2 linked regions of the Neobacillus sp. PS2-9 genome follow. Each later gene encodes a partner of the first gene's protein in a complex. Links are inferred from orthologs where the notes say so. Each region holds a gene or a part of one and is shown on either strand. Other genes may lie near its edges.

What was found.
Region 2: the proteins of RCG25_RS23610 (region 1) and hfq are in contact, whole or in part, in a crystal structure (PDB 3VU3), measured with the Escherichia coli proteins. The link is inferred for Neobacillus sp. PS2-9 from one-to-one orthologs.

Annotation. Positions count from the first base shown.
Region 1 is NZ_CP133269.1:4,723,786-4,727,065, reverse strand. Bases 14-2,958 are described here. They hold RCG25_RS23610 (catalase), read right to left. Parts: upstream 2,517-2,958; coding sequence 510-2,516; downstream 14-509. Other genes in these bases: RCG25_RS23605 (hypothetical protein), read left to right, coding at 2,683-2,958; RCG25_RS23615 (hypothetical protein), read right to left, coding at 14-387. In the rest of the region: more of RCG25_RS23615, read right to left, coding at 1-13; more of RCG25_RS23605, read left to right, coding at 2,959-3,280.
Region 2 is NZ_CP133269.1:3,460,533-3,463,840, forward strand. What follows is about bases 50-3,022. They hold hfq (RNA chaperone Hfq), read right to left. Parts: upstream 1,667-3,022; coding sequence 1,433-1,666; downstream 50-1,432. Other genes in these bases: RCG25_RS17430 (trimeric intracellular cation channel family protein), read left to right, coding at 50-199; spoVK (stage V sporulation protein K), read right to left, coding at 268-1,215; miaA (tRNA (adenosine(37)-N6)-dimethylallyltransferase MiaA), read right to left, coding at 1,693-2,649; mreBH (rod-share determining protein MreBH), read left to right, coding at 2,954-3,022. In the rest of the region: more of RCG25_RS17430, read left to right, coding at 1-49; more of mreBH, read left to right, coding at 3,023-3,308. UniProt on the Escherichia coli protein: RNA chaperone that binds small regulatory RNA (sRNAs) and mRNAs to facilitate mRNA translational regulation in response to envelope stress, environmental stress and changes in metabolite concentrations.

The sequences.
Region 1 (3,280 bases):
GGAACCCCAAACCTTCCACTTTTCATAGGTGAAAATATGAACATGGCTTAAAATCGCCTCTACTCCAACTAAAACACCTACCCAAAAAACACTTATCATCAGTTTTTTTGAGATGGAAGACCCTCTTTTAACCAATTCTATGTACCAAAGTAGCAATAAGGGAAAAACCACAACCTCTGTTACACGAAACATAATAAGGTATCTAGTACTCTGTGTGACAGTCCATAGCTTGGCATTGTCTACAATAACAGAGATAAAACTGGTGAAGAAGAACTCTATTACCATCAATAGAAAAATAAGCGTTAAGGTATGAGTAGCTTTTTTTATCGTAAAAAATGAAATAATACCGATTAAGGTGAAAGAAAAGAAGAGTGAAACGGCTATCATATTGACCTCATTTTAACCGACATATATTCTTTTTAGCTTTATCTTTAACATGGAGTCCTATTCAAATGAATACTACGAAAAGCCCCAACCAGCAAAAGGTTAGGGCTAAATCTTTTATAGGATTAAAGCTTACGTTCCCAGAAACGAGCCTGGGCAATGCCTTCGATAAATGGTTGGATATCTGTTTTTGTTAAATCAAAGACACCAGCTTCATCTAATTGAATGCGGCTGTACTCAAATCCAATAGGTTCACTGACAGAAATCGCCAATGGTTTAAAGTGTTTGTAGGTTGTTTCAATGAACTCCAAAGCAGGTGTAGGAAGGTTGGATTCACTGCTAACTAATAATGCGGCATCAAAAAGGCTTGAGTCGACTGTATCAAAGGTGTCCGTTATTTTAAGAACAGCATTTAATGGTTGGACCTTATTAGCAACGATACTATAATTCAGGTTATGCTGTGCTAATACTTTAATCCATTCAGTTAATTGGTCTGTGTTAGGTGCGCCAGTTACTAGAATAGCTACACTTTTGGTATCTGTTTTCTTGATTGTGTTAGCCATGCTTAGTGCCGCTGATTTCTTATCAGATTTGACTTCGAGATTCTCTTCTGGCAATACCGCCCCTATATTTTCAGCCACTTCTTGGGCCATGTTTCGATCAATACGGTTAAGAAGGGCAACCGCATTATTTTTTACCAAATCGGAATGACACTTGCCAAGTTCAAAGCTAAGAGCGTCTTTTATATGCTGCTGTTCATAGGGAGCCTGACTGTTATAAAATAATTTCGCTTGCGAGTAAAAGTCTAAGAAGCTTTCACTCCGACCTCTGATTTTACGTCCATCCACTTTTTCTTGATAATGCTCAAATCCTCCTTGCTCGACAGGCACTGGCTCCGGTTGATTGGCATTTAAACCGTTTCGATGATAGCTTGTTTGACCACGGTGAATGGCCATTTGGTGCATACCATCACGCTGGTTGTTATGGAAAGGACACACCGGTTTGTTGATCGGAATCTGATGGAAGTTAGGACCGCCTAATCGAGAAAGCTGGGTATCTGTATAGGAAAATAATCGACCTTGTAAAAGTGGGTCATTTGAAAAATCAATCCCAGGTACCAAATGGCCAGGGTGAAAAGCCACTTGTTCGGTTTCGGCAAAGAAGTTGTCGACATTGCGGTTTAATGTCATTTTACCGACGATTTTTACAGGGACCACTTCTTCAGGCCATAATTTAGTGGGGTCTAAGACGTCAAAATCAAATTTAAATTCATCCTCTTCGGAAATTAACTGGACACCAAGTTCCCATTCCGGATAATCGCCTTTTTCAATGGCTTCATATAGGTCTTGACGATGGAAGTCAGGGTTTTTACCGGCAATTCTCTGTGCTTCATCCCAGACAAGAGAATGCATACCAAGGACAGGCTTCCAGTGGAATTTGACAAAATGTGCTTTCCCCTGTGCGTTGACAAGACGGAAGGTATGGACACCGAATCCCTCCATCATACGTAGGCTACGTGGAATCGCTCGGTCACTCATTGCCCACATGACCATATGGGCAGATTCAGGATTTTGCCCGATAAAATCCCAAAAGGTATCGTGTGCACTGGCTCCTTGCGGGATTTCAGTATGTGGTTCAGGTTTAAGTGCATGGACAAAGTCAGGGAATTTAATCGCATCCTGGATAAAGAAAACAGGCATGTTGTTTCCAACTAAATCAAAGTTTCCTTCATCTGTATAAAATTTGGTCGCAAATCCACGAACATCGCGAACGGTATCACTTGATCCTCTCGAACCCTGTACGGTCGAGATTCGTACAAATACCGGTGTTGTTTTCGAGGTGTCAGTAAGAAAATCCGCTTTTGTGTACTCTTGTAAGGATTCATAGAGCTGAAAGACACCGTGAGCTCCTGTGCCGCGTGCATGAACAATACGTTCAGGAATCCGTTCGTGGTCAAAATGGGTCATTTTTTCGCGAAAGTGAAAATCCTCCATAAGAGTAGGACCGCGTAGTCCTGCTTTTAAAGAAATCTCATCTTCCGCCATTTTCAATCCTTGGTTAGTAGTCAAACCAGCCTTTTGCTCGTTGTCGATTTTTGATTGCTGTAATTGCGCCATCTTCTTATTTTCCATACGTTTCCCTCCTATGTAAATGTTATCTACCTACTGCTCTCGATACCCCATTTATTAGATGGCGAAACGAATTTTGAGATACAAATCTTTTATCGTATGAAATTCGTTGTTTGTTATTCAAACTGTTGTACAATAGGTAGTATCATGACATCTAGGAGAAATCGAAATGGATATAAAAGAGCAATCATTACTGAATTACTACTATAGAAAATTGACAGAAGGTACCTTTGATGAGAAGGATATCTATGGATTTTTACTTTTAATCAAAAATCAAGGTAAGGAAATACGCTGGATTAATGAGGTCACTGAATTTGTCTTAAACCGTGGCAAGTATAATGGGGTTATGAAGGAGTACCTTTATGAGACAAGGAAAAAGTTTGAAAGTCTTGGTCGGACGAAAGCTGCGCTTAGAATCGAAGATGTGTTTTCCTTCAAGGAAATTAGAGCGGGGTTGAATAAAGTTCTGGCAGATTGTCATCTGGAGGGGGTAGCTAATGAGAAAATCAATCATTTTGTTACCTGCCTAATTTCAATTTTACAGCAGATTTCCATTACGGATGAAAATGATAGTGAGATAGGAAAGCTTTTCTTTGCAATCTCCAATAAAGAAATTATTTTGATGGCCGAGATCGAGGTTGCTCAAAATCTATTCAAAAAGACCAATGCAGTTTTCCCAGTGCTAACTGCTAATAATAGTTATGCGGATATCAAAAAGCAAGATAGGTTCGATACGCCATATTTGTTTGTGGACAAGGTGGTCGAAG
Region 2 (3,308 bases), 1.3 Mb from region 1 along the record:
ATTGGCAGGTAGAAAACCGATTGTTCTTCGGTCAGAAATTTATGCGGTTTGGGCGATCCTTGCAGGACTTATCATTGGCCTTAAATTAGCAGTGGATTCATGGGAACTGTATTCGTTATTTGGTCTTGTTACCATTTTGAGAGTACTCTCCTACACCTTCGATTGGAAACTTCCATCAAGGAATCTTGGGACGCACTAAAATTAGAAAAGCGCTGGAGCTGGACATAAAAAAAATCGACGGATTCTACATTCCGCCGTTTTTTTTTATTAATCTTCATCAAACACCAGATCATTACTTCTTAGAGTCATTAATTCGTGTCTGTCATAGCTATTTAGCATCAGTAGCCTCATCGCTTGTGCCCGTACAGATTTCTCTATGACATTACGAACATATCTCCCGTTTGAAAAACTATTGGGATTTAGGACAGACTTTACCCAAATAAGATGATCCCTTAGTTTTTTCTCGGCCTCGTGACTTAGATTGTATTCCCTTTCTTCTAACATTCTTCCTGCAATTTCCATCAATTGCTTGATATTGTAGTCAGGGAAATCAATTACTAAAGGAAAACGAGAGTGAAGACCAGGGTTGAGTGTCAGAAAGTAATCCATTTCTCTGGAATATCCGGCAAGAATAAGGATAAACTCATGCTGTTTATCCTCCATATGCTTTACCAGTGTATCGATGGCTTCCTTTCCAAAATCCTTTTCCCCGCCACGCCCTAAGGAATAGGCTTCATCAATAAACAAAATTCCACCTTGTGCCTTCTTAATTAAATCTCTTGTCTTTTGAGCTGTATGCCCAATATACTCTCCTACAAGGTCCGCTCGTTCTGCCTCGATTAAATGTCCCTTTGTAAGAACAGACATTTTTTGAAATAGCTTTCCAATCAGCCTCGCAACTGTTGTTTTGCCGGTTCCCGGATTCCCTTTGAACATCATATGGAGAGCTTGTTTTCTAGCTTTCAGGCCCATTTCTTCCCGTTTCTTGTTCACATAAATCCACGCATAAATTTCTTTTATCATTCGCTTCATTTCTTCCATACCAACCAAAGCCACTAGCTCCTCTTCTATTTCCTTTAAAGCCGTGTGCTCAGGGGGAATGATCTTTGGAACAACTTGGAATTCTGGCGCCTCTTTTGTTAACGTTTTTTTCTTTTGTGAATTGAGGACAACGCTTATTTGGCCGTTACTTTTCATGCGAAATGGTTGATCCAAAGCTTTCACCTCTCATTCTGCAGACAGTATACTTAAAGTAGCTATGACTACTTTGAATTTATTTGTCATAAATTCGGATCACTTTATCTACAAAGGAAAGCATAATCCTTCATTTCTATGTGTATTCACGACCTATCGCTTTCATTAAAAAAGTTTTCTCTTTATCCCTGAAAAAACAAAAAGAGCCCGTATATGGACTCTATTTTGAGAAAATAAGTTATTGTTGGTTTTCTAAATCCAACTGTACATTTCTTTGTGGCGCAAAAGTGGAAATTGCATGCTTAAATACTAACTGCTGCTTACCTTCTGATTCAAACAAAACCGTAAAATTATCAAAGCCCTTAATTTGTCCTCTTAATTGAAACCCATTTAATAAAAACACCGTAACATGCATATTGTCCTTACGGCATTGATTTAAAAATTGGTCTTGAATATTGATTGTCGTTTTCATTTGTATATCCTCCTCTTTTATCTCTACTAATATGTATTCGATTTTACTTGTAGCTTTCCTTCAACATATTGTGAAATTTCGGCTATTTTTTTTGAGAAATTATTCACATTACTCATATCAAACCATTCTACCTTCATTTTGTTACGAAACCAAGTCAATTGCCTTTTCGCATACCTTCGGGAATTTTGCTTTAAATTTTCTACCGCTTCATTGAGTGTGACTTTTCCATCCAAATATTCATAAATTTCTTTGTAACCAATGGCTTGGATGGATTGACACTCACGCAGCCCCTGTTGATATAAGGCTTTTACTTCCGGTAGGAGACCTTCATCCATCATCATATCTACCCGTAAATTTATGCGTTCATACAGCTGGTCCCGATCCATGGTTAAGCCCACTATTGCTGTATTGTACAACAAATCTGGTTGCTGATGACTTTGGTATTCTTGCATCGTCTTCCCGGTCAGGTGATAAATTTCCAGCGCTCGAATGACCCGTCTTACATTATTGGGATGTATTTGAGCAGCACTTCCGGGATCTATCTCCTTCAATTCTTCGTGAAGTGCTTCATTTCCTACTTCTTTGACTCTTTCCTCCAACTGAAGACGATAGGCTTCATCTCCCGAAACATCGGAAAATTGATAATCATAGATGACCGACTGAATGTATAAGCCGGTTCCTCCAACAATAATCGGAAGTTTCCCCTTTTTATCAATCTCAGCTATTTTAGCCCTAACCAGTTCTTGAAATTCAGCAACGGAAAAACTTTCAAAGGGCTCCTTAATATCAATAAGATGGTGTGGAATGTATTCCATTTCCTCTTTTGTTATTTTAGCAGTCCCAACGTCCATTCCACGGTAGATTTGCATCGAATCCCCACTGATAATTTCACCATTATACCGTTTCGCCATTTCAATACTCAACTTTGTTTTCCCTACAGCGGTTGGACCGATGATTACCAGTACATTTTGTTTCGCATTCAATATTTTCACACTGCCTTATTTCGTTTTAATTGAAAACAGGTTTCATTTTTCTGCTTTCACCCTTACATCGTAACACAATTTTAAAAAGCAGTTGAACATCAAATAAGTATTAACAAAAAAAACCTTTTCTATGCGTTTTTGATCATGAAATTATCATATCCAAATTTCTTCCAAAGATGAAAGATACTTCTTGTAACTTTACAAATGGATAACGGTTTATTTACAAACAGCATTTTACCCCCACATTCATGTTAGGCTTAATCGTAGTTTATTATTGAATAAAACTAAGGAATAAGGTGAAAATATGCTTTCTAACTTTGATATAGGTATTGATTTAGGAACAGCTAATATATTGGTTTATAGTAAAAACAAAGGAATTGTACTTAATGAGCCCTCCGTTGTGGCCATAGATACAGAAACGAAAAATGTGGTAGCAGTTGGGCTTGAGGCAAAAGAGATGATAGGTAAGACACCAGAAAAAGTCGTGACCATCCGTCCTTTAAAGGATGGCGTTATTGCTGACTTTGATGTCACTACTGATATGCTAAAGCATGTCATGCGTAAGGCAACTAAAAAAATGGGCTACGGTTTCCGTAAACCGAATGTAGTGGTTTGTATTCCATCTGGGTCTACAAGTGTAGAACGCCGAGCAATCCAGG